DNA from 3 places in the Lactiplantibacillus sp. 3062 genome. Region 1 is predicted to be linked to each of the others. Evidence: predicted binding sites of a transcription regulator. Region 1 holds the regulator's gene; each other region holds the start of a gene.

What was found. The regulator CtsR, encoded in region 1, represses protease genes until heat stress. The targets are predictions, from matches to a motif close to TTGGTCAAAAAAGGTCAAANA.
Region 2: the regulator CtsR is predicted to act here: its motif matches at 1,928-1,948, upstream of ACWQAU_RS05360 (Bax inhibitor-1/YccA family protein).
Region 3: the regulator CtsR is predicted to act here: its motif matches at 1,640-1,660, upstream of clpB (ATP-dependent chaperone ClpB).

Annotation. Positions count from the first base shown of each region.
Region 1 covers NZ_JBVAYE010000008.1:573-8,379, forward strand. Annotated here, with positions in the region: tRNA gene ACWQAU_RS10815 (tRNA-Gly) at 1-58, shown strand, start outside; tRNA gene ACWQAU_RS10820 (tRNA-Leu) at 67-152, shown strand; tRNA gene ACWQAU_RS10825 (tRNA-Arg) at 163-236, shown strand; tRNA gene ACWQAU_RS10830 (tRNA-Pro) at 244-317, shown strand; tRNA gene ACWQAU_RS10835 (tRNA-Pro) at 368-441, shown strand; gene ACWQAU_RS10840 (CtsR family transcriptional regulator) at 932-1,399, shown strand; gene ACWQAU_RS10845 (ATP-dependent Clp protease ATP-binding subunit) at 1,418-3,922, shown strand; gene ACWQAU_RS10850 (TetR/AcrR family transcriptional regulator) at 4,101-4,703, shown strand; gene rpoB (DNA-directed RNA polymerase subunit beta) at 4,950-7,807, shown strand, end outside.
Region 2 covers NZ_JBVAYE010000002.1:486,320-494,126, reverse strand. Annotated here, with positions in the region: gene sufB (Fe-S cluster assembly protein SufB) at 1-54, shown strand, start outside; gene ACWQAU_RS05370 (metal-sulfur cluster assembly factor) at 348-686, shown strand; gene ACWQAU_RS05365 (helix-turn-helix domain-containing protein) at 710-1,597, shown strand; gene ACWQAU_RS05360 (Bax inhibitor-1/YccA family protein) at 2,137-2,853, shown strand; gene polA (DNA polymerase I) at 3,116-5,764, shown strand; gene mutM (bifunctional DNA-formamidopyrimidine glycosylase/DNA-(apurinic or apyrimidinic site) lyase) at 5,776-6,600, shown strand; gene coaE (dephospho-CoA kinase) at 6,610-7,203, shown strand; gene nrdR (transcriptional regulator NrdR) at 7,245-7,760, shown strand; gene ACWQAU_RS05335 (replication initiation and membrane attachment family protein) at 7,782-7,807, shown strand, end outside.
Region 3 covers NZ_JBVAYE010000002.1:147,539-155,345, forward strand. Annotated here, with positions in the region: gene ACWQAU_RS03680 (Nif3-like dinuclear metal center hexameric protein) at 1-325, shown strand, start outside; gene pepT (peptidase T) at 364-1,602, shown strand; gene clpB (ATP-dependent chaperone ClpB) at 1,719-4,322, shown strand; gene ACWQAU_RS03695 (hypothetical protein) at 4,679-4,819, shown strand; gene ACWQAU_RS03700 (YjzD family protein) at 4,979-5,179, opposite strand; gene dnaE (DNA polymerase III subunit alpha) at 5,540-7,807, shown strand, end outside.

The sequences.
Region 1 (7,807 bases):
GTGGTAGAACATCACCTTGCCATGGTGGGGGTCGCGGGTTCGAATCCCGTCTTCCGCTTTTAATTTGCCGGGGTGGCGGAATTGGCAGACGCACAGGACTTAAAATCCTGCGGTTAGTGATAACCGTACCGGTTCGATCCCGGTCCTCGGCATTTTAAATAAGCACCCATAGCGCAATTGGATAGAGTGTCTGACTACGAATCAGAAGGTTGTAGGTTCGACTCCTACTGGGTGCATTAGTATCGGGAAATAGCTCAGCTTGGTAGAGCACCTGGTTTGGGACCAGGGGGTCGCAGGTTCGAATCCTGTTTTCCCGATCGTTTAACACAGTCTTAGTTAAGTGCTAAGGCTTTTTATTTAATTTTCTCGGGAAGTAGCTCAGCTTGGTAGAGCACTACGTTCGGGACGTAGGGGTCGCAGGTTCAAATCCTGTTTTCCCGATTACGGTTAAACCAACTAATCCAGTCATTTGGCTGGATTTTTTTTATGACCTTTTTTGTAAGCATGGGTGTTTCAACGGTCAGGGGACACTTTTGCGACGTTACTCACTAAGTCAGCCATGTGAAGAATACGGTGGTTGTGACTCATAATCCCGACAAGGCAACAGCCACTGTTAGTCATGAGCTCGGAGAAATTAGTCTCGGAACTGCTGTTCATCGTTGTGATACAAGTGCCCATCGCCTGCAATGAGGAGTGACTCAACTTGACATATTCTAAATAGGTAGTTCAATGAATATGGAGACCTAATAATTTAATCATTATGAGGTTCTAAACGGTTGAATCAATTGAAAGCAAACGTTTGGCGTGCTATGCTGTAACAACCGTTAAGCACATGCTAGTCCGCGGTTTGGGTGAAATTCTTTGCTTTTTTCCATTATCCTCGTATAATAATAGTCAATATTAGTCAAAGATAATGAAAAGGGTGAAGCACATGCAAAGTCAAAATATCTCGGATATTATTGAAAAGTATTTAAAAAGTATTTTGGCGGACTCGGAGCATGTTGAAATTCGACGGTCAGAAATTGCCGACCTTTTCAACGTGGTACCCTCACAGATTAATTATGTGATTAAGACCCGGTTTACGATCCAAAATGGTTACTTAGTTGAAAGTAAACGTGGCGGTGGTGGTTATATTCGCATTGAGAAGGTTAATTTGGTCGATGATGCTGATGTGTTGGACGCCCTCATACAGGTGATCGGCGATTCAATCACACAACGAGATGCTTATGCGGTCGTCCAAAGTTTATACGAGGACGACGTCTTAAATCGTCGAGAAGCGCAATTGATTTTAGTGGCGATTGACCACGAGACGTTAGGATTAACGGACCGGGACTTAGAAAACAGTCTGCGGGCCCGGATAATTATCGGAATCTTGAACCACTTGCGTTACGAAAGCTAAAGAAAGCGAGGAATCGCAATGGATAACTTATTTACACCTAGTGCCAAAAGTGTGCTGGTACTGGCACAGGAACAGGCCAAATATTTCAAGCATCAGGCAGTTGGTACGGAGCATTTGCTATTAGCATTGGCCATCGAAAAGAATGGAATTGCTAATAAGGTGCTACAACAATATGCCGTTAGTGAAGATGACATTCGTGAAGAAATCGAACGGTTCACTGGCTATGGGACGTTGAGCAATGTTGGCAAGGATACTTACTTGCCATATTCACCAAAGGCCAAAGAAATTTTGTCCGTTGCCGGTGATGAAGCAAAACGGCTCGGTGCCAACAAGATTGGAACGGAACATTTGTTGTTAGCGATGCTCTCTGATGAAAGTATCCTTTCCTCGCGAATTTTAATGAATTTAAACTTAGATCTAGGTCAGACGCGTAAAGTCGTTCTTCGCAAGCTAGGTGTCAGTGACGCCATGAGTAAGCGCAAGGGTAACGCGGCTAATCGCGGTGGCAAGAAGACTGAAGGAACGCCAACCTTGGATTCTCTGGCGCGCGATTTGACCCAATTAGCTAGTGAACAAGAAATGGACCCGGTAGTAGGTCGTTCCAAGGAAGTCAAACGGGTCATTCAGATCCTGTCACGGCGGACGAAGAATAATCCGGTCTTGATTGGTGAACCTGGGGTTGGGAAGACTGCAATCGCCGAAGGTCTAGCCCAAAAGATTGTGGCCGGTGATGTGCCAACTGATATGGCAGATAAGCGCTTGATGATGCTCGATATGGGGTCACTAGTCGCTGGGACAAAGTATCGTGGTGAATTCGAAGACCGCCTGAAAAAAGTGATTGATGAAATTTACAACGATGGCCATGTGATCTTATTTATCGATGAATTGCATACCTTGATTGGTGCCGGTGGTGCTGAAGGGGCTATTGATGCCTCTAATATTCTGAAACCCGCACTTGCACGAGGGGAACTCCAAACGATTGGGGCAACCACTTTAAATGAGTATCAAAAGTACATTGAATCTGACGCTGCGTTGGAACGGCGTTTTGCAACGGTCATGGTCAATGAACCGACCGAAGACGAAGCCGTTGAAATCTTAGATGGACTACGGCCACGCTATGAAGAACATCATCGGGTTACGATTACGGATGAAGCTGTTGATCAAGCAGTCAAGCTATCCAGCCGGTATATCAGTGATCGTTTCTTGCCTGATAAGGCCATTGACTTGATGGATGAGGCGGCAGCTAAAGTCCGCATCGATCAGATGGATCAACCAACGAAGCTATCCAAGAACCAGGACAAGTTAGCGCAACTGCGTGAGGATAAGGAAACAGCGATCGAAGCACAAGATTTTGAACAGGCCGCTGATATTCGTAAGCAGGAGATGCAACTGAAGCAACGCCTAGATCGAATCGAAGCTGACCAAGACGCCGAAGTGACTGAGGGGGCAACACCACACTATGATTTACAAGTCACAAGTGAGGATATTGCTCAGGTCGTTGCCGAATGGACCGGGGTTCCGTTAACGCAATTGCAAAAATCTGAAAGTGAACGCTTAGTTAACTTGGAAAAGATTTTGCATGAACGGGTTGTTGGGCAGCCAGAAGCCGTATCCGCAGTGGCTCGTGCTATTCGCCGTGCGCGCAGCGGGTTGAAAGATCCGAGTCGGCCAATTGGTTCCTTTATGTTCTTAGGACCAACTGGGGTTGGTAAGACGGAGCTAGCAAAAGCCTTGGCAGCAGCGATGTTCGGGTCTGAAGATAATATGATTCGGATCGACATGTCTGAATACATGGAACGCTATTCGACTAGTCGTTTGATTGGCTCGGCACCTGGTTACGTTGGTTATGACGAGGGCGGTCAGCTGACAGAGAAGGTTCGCCAGAAACCATACTCGGTCGTGCTATTTGATGAAGTTGAAAAAGCTCATCCGGACGTCTTTAACATTTTGTTACAAGTTTTGGATGACGGCTACTTGACGGATTCTAAGGGTCGGAAGGTAGACTTCAGAAATACGATTCTGATTATGACGTCGAACCTTGGGGCAACCACACTTCGTGATGAAAAATCAGTTGGTTTTGGTGCAACTGATAAGGCCAATGACTACAATGCGGTTGCTGCGACGATTCGAGCAACGTTAAAACAGACGTTCCGCCCAGAATTCTTAAACCGGATCGACGAAACAATCGTCTTCCATTCATTGAATAAGGAAGAATTACACGAAATCGTTAAGTTGATGTCACAAGAAATTGTTGATCGAGTGGCCCAACAAGGTATCAAGATCAAAATCACTCCGGCTGCCATTGACGTGGTTGCGAAGGCTGGCTTTGATCCTGAGTACGGAGCACGACCAATTCGACGGGCATTACAGACTGAAATCGAAGATCGGTTAAGTGAAGAATTATTGACTGGCGCGATTAAGGTCGATGACCAAGTTACGATTGGTGCTAGCAAGGGTGCCATTACAATTAATATTAAAAACCAGCCTAAGGCAGATGGTCGTTCGACCGTTTCCTCAAAGTAGGCGCGATTAAATTAAAGATGACGCTTGAAGTGGTAGTCCACTTCAGGCGTCATCTTTTAGGTTCAATCGGTATTAAGATGCTACCCACTGAAGTGAACTGTAGGATCTGAGGCTGGTGGTTCGGTGCTGATTGGTGTAAATTATAATAGGAAATAAAGTCAAGAAAGAAGATGATAACATGGCGACACGAGCCGAACAGATGGCGAAGACGCACCAGGCAATTTTAGACACAGCCCGGGAACTGTTTTTAAGAAATGGGTATGATGCGACAAGTACGCGCGACATTGCGAATGCGATTGGCATTACGCAGCCCGCGCTTTATCACCATTTTAAAGATAAAGAGGTCATCTTTCTGGCTGTCATTACGACGGTCGGTGCGGAAATCAAGGCTGGCATTGAAGCGATTCAAGTCCGTGCGGATTGGTCTCCGTTGGATCAATTAACAGAAGTCTCGCTATTACTAACGCATAAGCATCCGGCTGATGTCTTCACGTTAATTCATTCCAGTTTCAAAGCATTAACGCATGAACATATTCGCGAGTTGGGCGGCATATTTGTTACTGATTATGTGAAGCCGATTCAAACCGTTTTTGAGCAACCTGACATGCAACTACATGTGGGGGTCACACCACAGATGGCGACGAATTTCTATATCACCAGCTTGAGTCCACTGTTTAACAGTTTTCATCAAATCGGTGATCCTCATGCTGACGAGCGGACCCGCGTTCAAACTCTTTTAAAGATGATCTTATACGGGGTTGCGAGTGAACCAGAAAACTAATGGCGGCAGAGAAGTCTACTAGTTGACAACTAACGTTATTCGATGTATATTATAACTTGTCTGTAACCGTGAACTCGAGCGAACGCGCAATCTATTGTCTGTGCGGCTCGTTAATATAAATCCAAAAATAGTCAACTTAAGCGACTATTTTTGGTTTTTTTATGCCTAAAATTCGGTCAAAAACGCATTTGTAACACAAATGTAATATTTGACCGGAGGTGGCGGGTTCCGGAATAATAAGAAGGGGTGAACAACTTGGCCGGACATTTAGTAAAATACGGTAAACACCGTACCCGTAGAAGTTATGCACGTATCAAGGAAGTTCTTGATTTGCCTAACTTGATCGAAATCCAGACCGATTCTTACCAATGGTTCTTGGATGAAGGTCTCCGGGAAATGTTTGAAGATATTATGCCGATCGACGATTTCGCAGGAAAACTTTCACTTGAATTTGTCGACTATCAATTATTAGAACCAAAGTACACCGTCGAAGAAGCTCGTGAACATGATGCCAACTACTCGGCACCATTGCACGTTACCCTACGTTTAACTAACCATGAAACTGGTGAAATTAAGTCGCAAGACGTATTCTTCGGTGATTTTCCATTAATGACTGAACAAGGGACGTTTATTATCAACGGTGCCGAACGGGTCATTGTTTCACAATTGGTTCGTTCACCCGGCGTTTACTTCAATGAAGAATTAGATAAAAATGGGCGTCCTAGCTACGGCACAACGGTTATTCCTAACCGGGGTGCTTGGTTAGAACTTGAAACTGACGCCAAGAATGTCTCATACGTACGGATCGATCGTACGCGGAAGATTCCATTGACGGAATTAGTCCGGGCCTTAGGCTATGGTTCTGACGATGACATTATTGACATGTTGGGTGAAACTGACAGTTTGATGTTGACGTTGGAAAAGGACGTTCATAAGAACACCGACGACTCCCGGGTTGAAGAATCCTTAAAAGATATCTACGAACGGCTACGTCCTGGTGAACCTAAGACGGCTGACAGTTCGCGGAGCCTATTGACTGCTCGGTTCTTCGATCCAAAACGGTATGACTTCGCACCAGTTGGTCGCTACAAGGTTAACAAGAAGTTAAGCATGAAGACGCGCTTAATGGACCAAACGTTAGCTGAGACATTAGCTGATCCTGATACTGGTGAAGTTATTGCGCAAAAGGATACGGTCATTGACAAGAATGTCATGGCTAAACTATCCCCATACTTGGAACGTGACGACTTTAAGACGGTTACTTACACACCATCTGACGAAGCCGTTGTTACGAATCCAATGGTCTTACAAGTTGTTAAGGTTTATTCACAAAACGACCCTGAAAAGGTTGTGAACGTGATTGGTAATGGCAACATTGATTTGAAGTTCAAGCACATTGTGCCTGCTGATATCATTGCTTCCATTAATTACTTCTTCAACTTGCAAGAAGGTCTTGGCTCAACCGATGATATTGATCACTTGGGTAACCGGCGGATTCGTTCCGTGGGTGAATTATTGCAAAACCAATTCCGGATTGGGTTATCCCGGATGGAACGGGTTGTGCGTGAACGGATGTCGATTCAAGATGCTGCGACGGTAACGCCACAACAATTGATTAACATTCGCCCAGTGGTTGCTTCAATTAAGGAATTCTTTGGGTCATCACAATTGTCACAATTCATGGACCAAACCAACCCCTTAGGTGAATTAACGCATAAGCGGCGTTTATCAGCCTTAGGACCTGGTGGTTTGACTCGTGATCGGGCCGGATATGAAGTTCGTGACGTGCACTATACCCACTACGGTCGGATGTGCCCAATCGAAACGCCTGAAGGCCCTAACATTGGTTTGATCAACAGTTTGTCTTCTTATGCGAAGGTCAACCGTTACGGCTTCATCGAAACGCCATACCGGCGTGTCGATTGGACAACGCATAAGGTTACCGATAAGATCGACTACTTAGCAGCCGATGAAGAAGACCAATTTGTGATTGCACAAGCCAACTCTCCATTGAATGATGATGGTTCTTTCGTTGAAGACACTGTTTTAGCTCGTAACAAGGAAGAAAACTTGGAAACGCCAATCGAAAATGTCGATTACATGGACGTTTCGCCTAAACAAGTGGTTGCCGTCGCAACGGCATGTATTCCTTTCTTGGAAAACGATGACTCTAACCGTGCTTTGATGGGTGCCAACATGCAACGACAAGCGGTGCCGTTACTTGATCCTCACGCGCCATTAATTGGGACTGGGATTGAATATAAAGCTGCACATGACTCAGGGATTGCCTTGATTTGTCGTCATGAAGGAACGGTTGAATACGTTGATGCTCGCGAAGTTCGCGTTCGTCGCGATGATGGTTCATTAGACACTTACAAGTTAATGAAATTCCGTCGTTCTAACGGTGGTAAGAACTATAACCAACGGCCAATCGTTAAAGTTGGCGATCACGTTGATAACGATGAAGTCTTAGCCGATGGTCCAGCAATGGAAGGTGGGGAATTAGCCCTTGGGCAAAACCCATTAGTTGCTTTCATGACTTGGAATGGTTATAACTTCGAAGATGCCATCATTATTAATGAACGTTTAGTCCGTGAAGACGTCTACACGTCAATTCATATTGAAGAATATGAATCAGAAGCACGTGACACCAAGCTTGGACCTGAAGAAATGACTCGTGAAATTCCTAACGTCGGGGAAGATGCATTGAAGAACCTTGACGAAGACGGGATTATCCGGATTGGGGCCGAAGTTAAAGACGGTGACATCTTGGTTGGTAAGGTAACGCCTAAAGGGGTTACGGAATTGTCAGCTGAAGAACGGCTTCTCCATGCGATCTTTGGTGAAAAGGCGCGTGAAGTTCGGGATACGTCACTCCGGGTTCCTCATGGTGGCGGCGGTATCATCCAGGACGTTAAGATCTTCACTCGTGAAAACGGTGATGAATTATCTCCTGGCGTTAACATGATGGTTCGGGTCTACATCGCACAAAAGCGGAAGATCCAAGTTGGTGACAAGATGGCCGGTCGGCATGGTAACAAAGGGACGGTTTCAATCGTGGTTCCTGAAGAAGACATGCCGTACATGCCTGATGGGACACCAAT
Region 2 (7,807 bases), on a different contig from region 1:
GCTGTTGAATTAAACCGGTTAATCAGCTTTGAGATGGAAGGTTCAATCGGGTAGTAAGGGGGATTGGTCAAGCTGATGTTAAAATAAAACTTGAGTGGCATGCGAGATTGCGATTCGAGTTTTTTGGTTAAATGATTGTTGATGAATGTTAGCCATTATAATCGTGCCAGCTAGGATGGTTGATAATTGTAGTAATTTAAAATTGTATCTCGGTTAGTGTTTTTATCATGCTGATTCGCCTTTTCGTTAATATTGGCGACGTACTTTATTATAAATTAGGATTATTAACGTATATTCTAACAATGGTATAATTAAAAACAGTTTTAAACAGACAGGAGTGTGGCAGAATGGCAGACGAACTTGGCGAGGATAAGGCCCTCTCACCCGTTGAAGACGCGGTCATGAAGTCGTTAGAGCAGGTGATTGATCCAGAACTGGGCGTTGACATGGTTAACCTTGGTTTGATCTATGGTGTTGACGTAGACGATAATGGTAGCTGCACGGTAACGATGACGTTGACGACGATGGGGTGCCCATTAGGAAATTTATTGGCAAGTCAAATTAATCAAGCAATTATGAGTGTGGATGGTGTTAAGAATTGTGAACTTGACTTGGTCTGGGAACCTGCTTGGGGAATTGATAAAATGAGTCGTTTTGCTAAGGTTGCCCTTGGCATTCATGGCTAACGGGTGAGACAAGGTGGTGTGCGATGGATATTGAAAAGTTTATTACCCGGCGAAAAGCTTTAAAAATTTCACAAGTCAAATTATCAAACGGAATTTGTACGCAGGCGACTTTAAGTAAGTTTGAACGGCGTGGGCGAGTACCAGCATTAGCAATTTTAAATCAGCTCTGCGCTCGTCTGGGATTGACAGTTGATGATCTAAGTGAAAACCAGGCTAATTCAGTGACCCAAATTCGACAGCAACTTGATGAGATTGAGCGACGACTGATGATGGAAGATTATCAATCAGTCCTGCAATCATTGGTAGACCTGAAAGTTGAGCAAATTGATGCGGTACCTTCACGGATGCAATATTACTATTTATGTGGCATGCTAAGTTCGTTGGTTAATGGAACAGCCAGTGATATTTGTTTTTCCTTCTCGCAAATCGTTGATGATTTGGATAGGGCTCACCAAACAATTTTCACACCGCTAGCTTATGTCGGTCTGGGTGTCATGTATGGCCGGTTAGCTGAGCCTGAGAAAGCTCAATTTTATTTCAGGAGAGTACGATACTATGTCGAGCACGCTGGCTCATCAGGATATGCAAATGATTACTTACGGCTGTTAACCCTAATCTTTTATACGGCAGAGTATTACGCAATTAGTGGTGATTTCGTCACAAGTAATCGTCTAATAGATGATGGGGTAGCGCTTTGCTCAGATGAACATGTCACGTATTACTTACCAAGATTGAAATACTTAGCGACCGAGAATGCTGTTAAGCAACAACTTTCGGATAAATTGATTAAGCGGTTAATGAGTGAAACAGAAGCTTTTGCACGGATTAATCATAATCAAGTTGTTGAGGTTAAGGTAGCTGCATTGCGACAACGATATTTGCAGGGTATTTCTGCTTCAGAAAACAATTAACAAGACAATGGCTAGATTTAGTGTTTTATTGTAGTTTCCAACATGCTAAAACTAATCAATGCTTTGTACATTAAATAATAAGAAGTCCCACACTAGCAAGTCAATACTAGTGTGGGACTTCTTATTTAGAAAGTTATGTATGACGCCGCCCGCCCCTAAAAAATCTTCCCCGGATGTCCCGCAAAAAGTCCTACCGATTGAAGTTCTATTATAAACGCTTATGGTGTCCCATTCCGGAAAATCCTAATGTAGCGGTAATCCATTAAAGACAATGATTGAATAGGATTCAATTAAACATAAGAAATTCTTATTAAATTCACAGGCACAAACTATTTTACCTTCTTTGACTAATTTGATAGACTTAAGTTAAGAAAGTTGAGGTGACTGATTGAGATGGCTAGTCATAGGCAAATGATTGACAAACTAGTGTGGTGTTGTTACTAGCGCAGTCCGCGTTAGTAACGATGCACAAACTCAATTTTTAATCTTAACTCGGAAAAAGTAACGAGTAGTCAATTTTTAGGTGAAAGAGGGATTTTATGAACAATTTTCAAAATGACCCACAACCACGGACCATCAACACACAAGTTGGCCTCCGTAGTTTCCTAACTAAAATGTATGGGTTTATGACAATCGCCGTGTTAGTTTCGGCCTTTACCGTTTACTTAGCGATGACCACGTTCCAAGCACAAATTAATGCCGCCTTTTCACAACACCCATTCATCTTCTTGATGATCTTCATTGTCAGCATGTTTGTGATGATTGGTGGGATTCAAGTCAACGCGACACGCAATCCAGCGATGAGCTTCACCTTACTGATGCTCTTTGCCATCATCTTTGGGGTTGAAATGTCAGTGACCTTGTCCTTATACACGGGTGCCGTTATCACCGGTGCGTTCGTTGCAGCTGGAGCTGTATTTGCGACCATGGCGGTGATTGGGACGACGACTAAGCGTGATATTTCACGTATTGGGACGCACTTGATTGCAGCTTTAATCGGGTTGTTTGTCGCTTCACTGGTCAATATGTTCTTACAAAGTGCCATGATTAGTTACATCTTTTCATACATTGGTGTATTGATCTTCGCCGGCTTATCCATGTGGGACGCTAACCGGATGCGCAACATGTATTTACAATATGGTGACCAGGTTTCATCGACTGGTTTGGCCGTTACTGGGGCCTTACAATTATACTTGGACTTCGTTAACTTGTTCCTCTACTTCGTCCAAATCTTCGGTGGCTCAAGCCGCGACTAATCATTAAGATAATTATTAAGGATTATGACCAAGATGTCATAATCCTTTTAATTTACCGAAAATGAGTTATTTCACGGGTTTTCGGTGGACCGAACTCCCGTTTTACTTAATTGTTTGGTACAATTATAAGGGTAAATAATTAGTCGTTCAGCCTGTACTGACAGGCGCTGCGAATCAGACCGTCAATCGAGTGGTATTAATGGTCTGAGTGACGGATTTTCATAAAAATGATGATTTAAATTAAGAGATGGGGAGCAAACTAATGGCAAAAAAATTATTACTGATTGATGGTAACAGTGTGGCATTTCGGGCGTTCTTTGCGTTGCATAGTCAACTGGAACGGTTCGTAAATCCAGACGGCCTGCATACCAACGCCATTTATGGCTTCAATACAATGCTTGACCACATGATCAAGGCAGTCGAACCCACGGATATGTTAGTGGCTTTTGATGCGGGTAAGACCACGTTTCGAACAGCCATGTACGATAATTACAAGGGTGGCCGGGCTAAGACGCCTAGTGAGTTTTCTGAACAAATGCCGTATATCAAACAGCTATTAGACGCGTATGGTATCAAACATTATGAATTAAAAGACTACGAAGCCGATGACATTATTGGCACACTGGCCGCTCAAGCGGATCAAACCGGCTACACCACGACGGTCGTCACTGGTGACCGTGATTTGACGCAGTTGACGACCGAGCATACCACGGTGGCCGTGACCGTTAAAGGTGTTTCTGAAGTGGAACACTATACGCCGGCGCACGTTGAAGAAAAGCTGGGCATCACACCGGCACAAATTATTGACATGAAGGGGTTGACAGGTGATACCTCGGATAACTATCCGGGTGTCACCAAGGTTGGTGAGAAGACCGCCCTTAAATTACTCAAACAGTATGGTACGATGGAAGACATTTATGAAAACATCGATGCCATGAAGCAGAGCAAGATGAAGGAACATCTGATTGAGGATCGCGAACAAGCGGCGCAGGCTAAGGTGCTAGCAACAATCAAGCGGGATGCGCCGATTGATGTTCAATTGGCTGATTTATCCTATGATGGCCCGGATCTTGACCAGCTGGCCGCGTTTTATCAGAAGATGGACTTTCAATCATTTTTGAAGAAATTACACCTACAGTCGGACGAACCAGCAACGCCCATTGATTATACCGTCTTGACGAAAGCTAACCTGACGGAATTGCAACAATTTACCGATCACGTGGACTTTTATTTGGAGATGCCAACGCCGAACTACCACACGTCGGCCTTTGCTGGCTTTGCCATCGGAGCGGATGATCACTGGTACATCAGTCGGGATGTGGAATTATTAATGCAACCGACTGTGGCTGATCTCTTGAGTAGCACAACGATTACCAAGGACGTTTTTGATATGAAACGCACGACGGTCGGGCTTAATCGTTTGGGTATTCAGCTAGGTAAAGTCGATTTTGATCTTTTACTCGTTTCATACTTATTAGATACAAATGATAACAGTAACGACTTGGGAAGTTTAGCTGAGCAACACGGGTACACTGACTTGCCGAGTGACGAGACCGTTTATGGTAAGGGCGTTAAGCGCGCTATTCCTGAAGATGATGACGTCTTCTTTAGTCATCTCGCCCGGAAATTGGCCGCAATCGCTAGTTTGAAGCCACAGTTATTAAAGGAATTGGCAGCCAATGAGCAGGATCAACTTTACGATGATATCGAAAAACCGATGGCTAATGTCTTAGCTCAGATGGAAATCGCCGGCATTACGGTCGACAGCAGTCGACTTAAAGCCATGGGCAGTCAGTTTACAGAACGGTTGAGTGAAATTGAACAGACGATTTATCAAGAAGCCGGTGAAGAGTTCAATATTAATTCACCTAAGCAACTAGGTCACATCTTGTTTGAAGAAATGAAATTACCCGTAATCAAGAAGACCAAGACAGGGTATTCTACCGCCGTAGACGTTCTAGAAAAGTTAGCACCGGAAGCACCAATCGTCGCTAATATTTTACAATATCGTCAGATCTCGAAGATTCAATCGACCTACGTTGTCGGTTTGTTAGATGCCATTCATTCTGCTGATCAAAAGGTGCATACGCGCTATTTGCAAACGTTGACCCAAACCGGCCGGTTGTCGTCCGTTGATCCAAACTTACAAAACATTCCGGTGCGCTTGGAAGAAGGACGTAAGATTCGACAAGCCTTTGTTCCTAGTCATGAAGGTTGGCAGATTTTCTCGTCTGATTATTCGCAAATTGAATTACGGGTTCTCGCGCATATTACTGATGATGAAAATATGCAGGCCGCTTTTAAAGCGGGTGATGATATTCATGCCGCAACGGCCATGCGAATCTTTCATTTGAACTCAGCTGAAGAGGTGACGCCAAATATTCGACGGCAAGCCAAGGCGGTTAACTTTGGAATCGTCTATGGAATTAGTGATTACGGCTTGTCACAAAATATCGGCATTACGCGTAAACAGGCTCGCAGCTTTATTGACGCTTACTTCAAAGAATATCCGGGTGTCAAAAAGTATATGGATGAAATTGTCCAAACGGCGAAAAAACAAGGTTATGTGGAAACCATTTCACATCGACGCCGGTACTTGCCAGATATTAATTCCAAGAGCTTCAACCAACGCTCATTCGCTGAACGGACAGCCATGAATACCCCCATCCAAGGGAGTGCGGCTGATATTATCAAGATTGCGATGATTAAGATGCAAGATAAGTTACAGGCTGCGGGTTTGAAAGCAACCATGCTGTTACAAGTTCATGATGAATTGATTTTTGAAGCGCCAAAAGAAGAAATTCCAGTTTTAGAAAAATTAGTGCCAAGCGTGATGGATTCCGCCGTACAGTTAGCCGTACCGTTAAAGGTTGAGAGCCACTACGGTGATACTTGGTACGATGCAAAATAGGGGGAACCACCATGCCTGAATTACCTGAAGTTGAAACTGTTCGTCGCGGCTTAAATCGTCTGGTTAGCGGGGCAACGATTGCTAGTATCGAGGTTTTTTGGCCGAAAATTATTAATAATGATGTCGATAGTTTCAAACAGCGTTTAGCCAACCAAACGATCCAGACCATTGATCGGCGGGGGAAGTATTTGTTGTTTCGCTTTAGCAATGGTCTGACGATGGTGTCGCATTTGCGGATGGAAGGCAAGTATAATGTTGTACCGCGTGGTGAAGATCAAGGTAAACACACGCACGTGATCTTCCATCTGACCGATGATCGTGATTTGCTGTACAACGATACGCGTAAGTTCGGGCGAATGACGCTCGTGCCGACCGGTGAAGAAAACACGGTGGCGGGATTGCGGACAATTGGCCCGGAACCCGTTGCTGAACAGTTAACACTGGCTTATATGACGGCCACTTTTGGCAAGTCGAAAAAGATGATCAAGCCACTATTGTTGGATCAAAGTAAGATTGCGGGCATTGGGAATATTTACGCGGACGAAACGCTATGGATGAGTAAGATTCATCCAATGCGGCCTGCTAATTCACTAACTACTGATGAGATTGCAACATTGCGCCAAAACATTATTGATGAAATGGCGATGGCAATTAAAGGTCACGGCACCACTGTTCATTCATTTTCAACGGCATTTGGTGAAGCCGGTCAGTTTCAAAATCACTTACACGTCTATGGTCGTGAAGGGGAACCTTGCGAACGGTGTGGCACAATTATTGAGAAAATCAAAGTGGCACAGCGAGGGACCCATTTTTGCCCGTTAGAACAACGGTTGTAGGTGATCAAGATGACAAAGTTGATTGGATTGACTGGTGGCATTGCCACTGGTAAGTCGACTGTTTCTAAGCTGCTGGCAACTAAGTTACCAATCGTTGATGCGGATAAAATCGCGTGGCAGGTTGAAGGACCAGGCCAACCGACGACCCAAAAGATTGTGGCGCACTTTGGTCAGCAAGCAGTGCTGGCAGACGGGCGGCTGAATCGGCCATGGCTTGGCCAGTTGGTTTTTAACGATGCTCAAGCTTTACAAGCCTTAACCGCAATTACACGGTTACCGATTCAGTACGCGATGTTCGAAGCGATTGTCGCGGCGAACCAGCAACAGCCAGACGCAATTATTTTAGATGTGCCGTTGTTATTTGAAAGTGGCTGGCAACACGTTTGTGATCAAGTGTTGGTTGTGACGGCATCACCCGCCGTAGTATTGCAGCGGTTGATGGCGCGTAACCACTTATCGCAACAGGCGGCTCAGGCACGAATTGACAGCCAAATGCCACTTGCACAGAAGGTCGCAAGGGCTGACGTTGTCATTGATAACGGGGCCAACATTGATAAAACTAAAGCAGCCGTGTTAAAATGGCTGAAAACTATTACTAAATAAAGAAAAACTGATTGTTAGTTGTTACAAGGGGTGAGAAGTCTATGCAATGTCCACATTGTCATCATAATGGCTCCCGCGTGGTTGACAGTCGACCAACTGATGATGGTCGCGTGATTCGACGGCGCCGGGAATGCGAAAACTGTGGGTTCCGGTTCACAACATTTGAACGGGTCGAAGCCACGCCATTATTAGTCATTAAGAAAAATGGTGCCCGCGAAGAATTCAATCGTGAAAAAGTCTTGCGCGGAATTATTCGCTCGGCCGAGAAACGACCCGTTAGCATGGAAACCATGACGGGCGTCGTTGATGATGTTGAAAATAAGGTCCGGTCACTGGGCGAAAATGAAATTTCAAGCCAAGTTATCGGTGAGTATGTCATGGAGCAATTGGCAGATATTGACGAAATTTCGTACATTCGTTTTGCCAGTGTTTACCGGCAATTCAAGGATATGCACGTCTTCTTGAATGAGCTCCAAGATATGATGGAGCGTGATAAGGTCAAACTGGCAAAACCGTCAGCGAAGACGACCCACGCACCTAAACGAAAAAAAGATTAGTGAAAAAGAATGGTGAACAACATGCCAAATGATGAACCCTTAACACC
Region 3 (7,807 bases), on a different contig from region 1:
ATTTGGTGTCAGCGGCCTGCGACTAGTCAGTGCCGATCCCCGACAACGGATTACCCGTGTGGCCGTCCTGGGCGGCGATGGTGGTAAGTTCTATCCCCAAGCGTTGCGAGCAGGTGCACAAGCTTACGTGACCGGGGATGTCTATTATCACACCGGTCATGATATGCTGGCAGCCGGGTTGACGGTCATTGATCCAGGCCACCATATCGAGAGTATTTGTAAGTCACAACTCACTAAGCTGTTTGATCAGTGGCGTGTACAAGCTGGCTGGCCAATCGAGATTGTGGCGTCTCAGCTGAATACTGATCCGTTTACCTTCATCTAAGTTAATCATGAACTTTAATAAGGAAAGGAAGTTATCATATGTCAAAATATCCAAACTTAATTTCAGATTTTTTAACCTTTGTCAAAATTAATAGTCGTTCAGATGAGGAATCAACGACAATTCCTTCGTCACCACGTGAAACGGCCTTTTTAAAGCAATTAATGAGTAAGCTCACTGATTTAGGCTTGAGCGATGTTGAACAGGATGCGCAAAGTGCGTACGTTTTTGCGACGATTCCTGCGAATAGTGACAAAGCTGTTAAAACTCTTGGCTTTATTTCACATATTGATACGGCTGACTTTAACGCGGAAAATGTCAATCCACAAATTGTTGACAATTATGACGGTGAATCAGTTATTAAGCTCGGAAACGGGGACTATGTGCTGGATCCGGCGGTCTTCCCAAACTTAAAGAACTATGCTGGTCACACGCTGATCACAACTGATGGAACCACGCTGCTTGGAGCTGATGATAAGTCTGGCGTTGCTGAAATCATTAGTGCTGCGGAATATTTGTTGGCCCATCCTGAGATCAAGCATGGCAAGATTCGGTTAGCTTTTGGTCCCGATGAAGAAATTGGGACTGGTGCTGATCACTTTAATGTGCCTGCCTTTGGCGCCGATTATGCCTACACCGTCGATGGTGGTCCGCTTGGTGAACTGGAGTATGAAACGTTCAACGCGGCCCAAGCGACGGTGACGATTACAGGTGTCAACGTTCATCCAGGGGAAGCTAAGGATAAGATGGTCAACGCCTTGCAGTTAGCCGTTGATTTTCAATCGGCGTTACCCGCACATGATGTCCCGGAACACACGGAAGGCCGTGAAGGGTTCTTCTTCTTGCTTAGTTTAGACGGGACCGTTGACAGCGCTAAGATGACTTACATTATTCGTGATCATGACCGCGATAAGTTCGAAGCACGTAAACGGTTATTTATGGCGGTTGCGGATCGGCTGAATTTGGCTGACGGTGTGGCCCGGATCAAGGTCGACATGAAGGACCAGTATTACAATATGCGCGAAATCATTGAAAAAGATATGCGGGTCGTTGAATTGGCCAAACAAGCCATGCTCAAGCTCGGTATCACGCCAGCCATTTATCCGGTTCGTGGTGGGACGGATGGCTCCAAGATCTCATTTATGGGCTTGCCGACACCAAACTTGTTTGCTGGTGGTGAGAACATGCACGGTCGGTTTGAATACGTTTCAGAACAAGTGATGGCCCAAGCCGTGGACGTTGTCTTACAAATCGTTCAGGATAATTATGACCAGGACTAAATCCTTGACCTTGTTTGACCTTACGGGTTATACTCTAATAGTCAATAAAGGTCAAACAAAAATTGGCAGCTATGACGGCTGCCTTTTTGCTACCGTTTTTGAGGAGGTACGTAAATATGAATCCAGAACAATTTACAGAAAGTTTACAACAAGCCTTACAACAGGCACAACAAATCGCACAAACACGGCGCCATCAAGAAATTGGGGTGCCCCATCTATTTAAATTTTTAACGCAACCAGGCGAACTGGTTCGGCAGATCTTTAGTGAGGCCGGCGCTGATTTAGACCAATTACAAACAGAGCTCGACCGTGAGCTGGATGACATTGCCGTTGTTAGCGGTGGTAACGTTCAGTACGGTGGCAGTATGAGCAGTAGTCTAGCTACGCTGATGCAGGCTGCCGATGCTAAGCGCAAAGCGTTAGGTGATGATTACCTTGCGACCGACACTTTGGCTTTAGCGCTGATGGATCAAACTGGTGATCAGTTGACCAAATACTTGAATCAGCAAGGCATCACGGCAGGACAAGTCAAGAATGCCGTTGATCGTATTCGCGGGGGTCAACGGGTCACGTCACGTAATCAGGAAGATCAGTATCAAGCTTTGGAAAAGTACGGCGTCGACTTGGTTAAACAGGCGCGCCAGGGGAATCAAGATCCAGTAATTGGCCGGGACGAAGAGATTCTGGACGTTATTCGGATCTTGTCACGAAAGACGAAAAACAATCCTGTCTTGATTGGTGAACCGGGAGTTGGGAAAACGGCCATCGTGGAAGGTCTAGCACAACGAATTGTTCGTGGTGATGTGCCGGAGAACTTAAAAGATAAGACGTTGTTCTCGCTAGATATGGGGTCTCTGATTGCCGGGGCGAAGTATCGTGGTGAATTTGAAGAACGACTCAAAGCCGTCCTCAAGGAAATCAAGAAGAGCGATGGGCAGATCATCATGTTCATCGATGAAATCCATAATATCGTTGGTGCTGGTAAGACAGAAGGCAGTATGGACGCCGGTAACTTGTTGAAACCAATGTTGGCGCGGGGAGAACTTCATTTGATCGGGGCCACGACGTTAGATGAATATCGTCAGTACATGGAAAAGGACAAGGCACTCGAGCGGCGGTTCCAAAAAGTATTGGTTGCTGAACCGAGTGTTGAAGATACAATCAGTATTTTACGTGGCTTAAAGGAACGCTTTGAAATCCATCATGGTGTTCGGATTCATGATAACGCCTTAGTGGCCGCTGCCAAGTTATCTGATCGTTATATTACGGATCGTTACTTGCCAGATAAGGCCTTAGATTTAGTAGATGAGGCTTCTGCTGAAATCCGGGTCGAAATGAACTCCAACCCAACGGAATTAGACCAAGTCAACCGACAATTAATGCGTTTAGAGGTCGAGGAAGCCGCCTTAAAGAATGAAACTGACGATGCCTCCGTTAAACGGCTAGCGGATGTGCAAAAAGAACTCGCCAGCGCAAAAGAAAAACAGCGGGCTTTATCCGAACGCTGGGACAGTGAAAAGAAGAGCCTCCAAGCGTTAAGCGACAAAAAGTCGGCGTTAGACAAAGCTAAGCACGACTTGGAAAATGCTGAAAATAATTATGATCTGGAACAAGCAGCTAAGTTGCAGCACGGGACGATTCCCAAGCTGGAACAAGAGTTGAAGGCCATGGAAGCCAATGATCATCATGAAGATTGGTTAGTTGAGGAATCCGTCACGCCAGATCAGATTGCAAACGTGGTTTCCCGGATGACAGGAATCCCAGTAGCCAAACTGGTTGCCGGTGAGCGGGAGAAATTATTACACTTGGCGGACCATTTGCATGAACGAGTGGTTGGTCAGGATGCGGCGGTCGATGCCGTTTCGGATGCCGTATTACGTTCGCGGGCCGGTTTGCAAGATCCTAATCGTCCCCTGGGTTCTTTTATGTTTTTAGGCCCAACTGGGGTTGGTAAGACGGAATTAGCGAAAGCATTGGCTGAGAATTTGTTTGACGCCGATGATCATATGGTTCGGATCGATATGAGTGAATATATGGAGAAAGAGTCCGTTTCGCGATTGGTCGGGGCGGCACCGGGCTACGTTGGTTACGAAGAAGGCGGTCAGTTGACCGAAGCTGTCCGGCGTAATCCGTACTCGATCGTGTTATTCGATGAAATTGAAAAGGCGCATCCAGATGTGTTTAACATCTTGTTACAAGTATTGGATGACGGTCGGTTGACGGATGGTCAAGGACGGACCGTCGACTTCAAAAATACCATCTTGATTATGACGTCGAACTTAGGATCAGAGTTGCTACTGGCGGGGGTTGATGACCAGGGTCACTTGTCGGCCGATACCCATCAACAGGTTATGCAGCTGGTTCAAAGTCGATTCAAACCGGAATTTTTGAACCGAATCGATGACATCATTATGTTCACGCCACTACAGTTGGGCGCGATTGAGGAAATTGTGGTGAAATTGATTGATCGGTTGTCTGCCCGTCTCCAAGATCGTGAGATTACACTGAAAATTTCTGACGAAGCGAAGAAGTGGATCGCTAAGCAGGGGTATGAACCGGCATACGGTGCCCGGCCGCTCCGGCGCTTTATCACGAATCACGTCGAAACACCGCTGGCAAAAGAGATCATTGCGGGGCGCGTGGCACCAAAATCGACAGTCGCCATTAATTTGATGGACGATCACTTAGTCTTCGAAAACCAATCGACCCAGCCGGCATAAGCGTAATCACTGATTTGAACGCGTGATAATGCGTTTCAGTGACGATAATTGGGCCAATAAAAAGCTGGACCGTGAGCACCTTGCGATGCTCACGGTCCAGCTTTTTTTAGGCGGATTATTATTGTGACTTGGTTGAGCCTATGATTCTGGATGGCTTGATCGTGTAGGTGTGAGGCAGCTATCTTTGGTTTATGATGATGGTAGCCGCGCTTAGCTTCGGACGAGGGGGACCTTGCGCCCGTGCGTTTAACCTCATACTGAGAAAAGAGTTGTTACCGCCGACGCTGTCGTGTTAAGCTACTCCAAAATCGAGGAGTAAGCGAACATGGACGACGATCGTAAAAGGTTTGACCAGTATGCAAAAAATGAATCGAAAAATTAATGTACAACGTGGTTCTTTATCAGCGGCCGATTTGGCATTTTGGGCAGCAGCACAACGCGCAAAGCAGAAATATGCCAAAACGCTGCAAATGCTCAAAGCAAGTGATGGATCGTAAGCGTCATTAATCTGAATGTTAGGGTCGGGTATGTACCAGCATTCTAGTTGGCTGGCGCGTCAAGCACACAACAAAAAAAGACGAGTAACCGCAATCGGGATACTCGTCTTTTTTTGTTGTGCTGAGACTAAGCGAAGCAAAGCCTCTGGTTGTTTTTAATTACTTATTATCTGAACCTTTAGCGGGTTGGGAATGATTAGTAATATAAGTGATGCTGTTGACCACGATTAGCGCAAAAATTGCGGCAACGATGCCAATTTCACCAGGATTATAGGAGAGTTGTTCGAGGGCGCCACCGATATAGCCGATGACTTCACCGAAGAGGACACTCCAAAAGATAATCGTAAGTTGTCTCATCATTTTCCGACACCTCCCAATGAAAATTATTTTAACACACCGACAGGAAAAAGCAATTAGGTAATAACGGGATATTAAGGCTTTAATTAGGCTGATATAATTACGACGAGACGGCGGTGAAACTCTAGTAAACATAACCGTGCACGTTATCTGATGACTTAAAACTGCCGCTTAGAACAACTGTTTGGTATAATGAATAGTAACGAATATATCTGAGGACAAGATTGGTCATCAACTGGCATTGAATAGACTGGTAAATTCTTTGTTTACCCATCAATTGGGAGCGGGCTTGACGTAGCTGATCGGATGTTACGTTTTCGATGCGAGTTGAAAGCTGATATTTTATGAAAGGGGGCGGCGATAGTGGCGCAATATGTTCCATTGCAAGTATTGAGTACTTTTAGTTTACTTCACAGCACTAGTACAGTTAGTGAGCTAGTCCAAACTGCCAAGCAACAGGGGTATTCCACGTTGGCTTTAACAGACGTTGATATCATGTACGGTATTGTTGATTTTTATAATGCCTGTCGCCAGGCAGAAATTACCCCGATATTGGGAATAACATTGAACTTATTAGGACGTGAACTAACGGCGCAAACGTTTAGTCTGGTCGTGCTTGCGAAAGATCAAGCTGGCTATCAAAACTTGATGCGGTTGTCGACGATGAAGCAGACGGCGACGGATGCAGGATTGTCGCTAACAGCCGTATTACCTTATTTGAACCATTTAATGGTCTTAACCCCGGCTAAAGACAGTGAACTAGCTGCGCTGTTGTTACAAAACACCGCTGAGCGAGCTGCTGATTGGATTACCACGCTGAGGCAGGCGGTCGACTCTGCTAGCCTTTACTTAGGGATTTCTTTGGATCAGGCCCCTGCATTGCGAACAACAATGACGGCCTTTGCGCAACAGCATCAATTGCCGGTAGTTGCGTTAGATCCAGTCGACTATGTCCAAGCAAAGGATTACTTTGCCGTTTCAGTTTTGCGAGCAATCGATCGGGGCCAACAGATCGAACAGCCCGAATCGTTACAAGGTATCGAAGGCAGTCACTACTTACGGCCGGCCAACACCGTAACGGCTGACTATGAGCAACTGGGATTGACGACGGCGGTGGCGGCTACGGCCGAAATTGCGGCACAGTGTCAAGTTGAATTACAATTTCAACAGCCACAGTTGCCGCAATTTCCAACGCCCGCTGGACAACCAGCGAACGTTTATTTACGGCAGTTATGCACGGCTGGTCTAACGGAGCGATTGGCGGCAATAACGCCGTCGGTTGATCAGCAGGCTTACCAGGACCGTTTGGATCACGAACTGACCGTGATCGATCAGATGGGCTTTGATGATTACTTTTTGATCGTGTGGGATGTCATGAATTTTGCGCATGAGGCCCAGATTACAACTGGACCTGGGCGAGGTTCTGCAGCAGGCTCATTAGTTGCTTATGCACTCAATATTACGGATGTCGATCCCTTAAAATATGACTTGCTATTTGAACGTTTCTTGAACGCTAAACGGGCGAATATGCCAGATATTGACTTGGATATTCCAGATAATCGCCGTGAACAGGTACTTAATTATGTTCATGATAAGTATGGTCATGACCGCGTCGCACAAATCATTACGTTTGGGACCTTGGCAGCAAAGCAAGCACTGCGCGATGTTGGCCGTGTGTTTGGCCTCTCAACTTACGAGATGAGTGACTGGAGTGCCGCAATCCCAAGCCAATTGCATATTACACTTGACCAGGCCTACCAGGGCTCACAACGGTTACAAAACCTCGTTGCTGATTCATCTAAAAATAAATTATTATTTGAAACAGCTCGCCGTTTGGAAGGGTTGCCACGACATTATTCAACACACGCGGCTGGGGTGGTATTAAGCCAAAAGCCATTAATTCAGATCGTACCACTACAAGCAGGTAGTGAAACTATGATGATGACCCAGTATACTAAGGACACTGTTGAAGCGGTTGGTTTGTTAAAGATGGATTTCTTAGGATTACGGAATTTGTCTTTGATGGCTAGTGCGCTACATTATGTGCAGCGTCAAACTGGCAAGCCACTGGCTATTACTAAAATCGATTTGAACGATCCAGCGACCCTGAAATTATTTCAGGCGGGCGACACGACCGGAGTCTTCCAATTTGAATCGGCGGGAATTCGAAACGTGTTACGGCGTCTGCACCCGGATAACTTTGAATTGGTCGCCGCGGTCAATGCACTTTACCGGCCGGGGCCCATGGAAAATATCGACCATTTTATTGCCCGCAAACAAGGCCAAGAACCGGTCAGTTATCCGGCGGAACAACTTGCGCCCATCTTAGGACCAACGTACGGTATTCTGGTCTATCAAGAACAAGTCATGCAAGTCGCCGCGGTCATGGGCGGTTTTACACTAGGTGAAGCCGACTTATTGCGGCGGGCGATGAGCAAGAAAAAACGTGCTGTGATTGATAAAATGCGGCAACAATTTATCGCTGGTGCACAACAGAATGGTTATTCCGAAGCAGTTGCGACACAGGTTTATCAATATATTGAACAATTTGCGAACTATGGTTTCAACCGCTCACACGCGATTGCCTACAGTAAGATGGCTTTTGAACTTGCTTACTTGAAAGTCCATTAT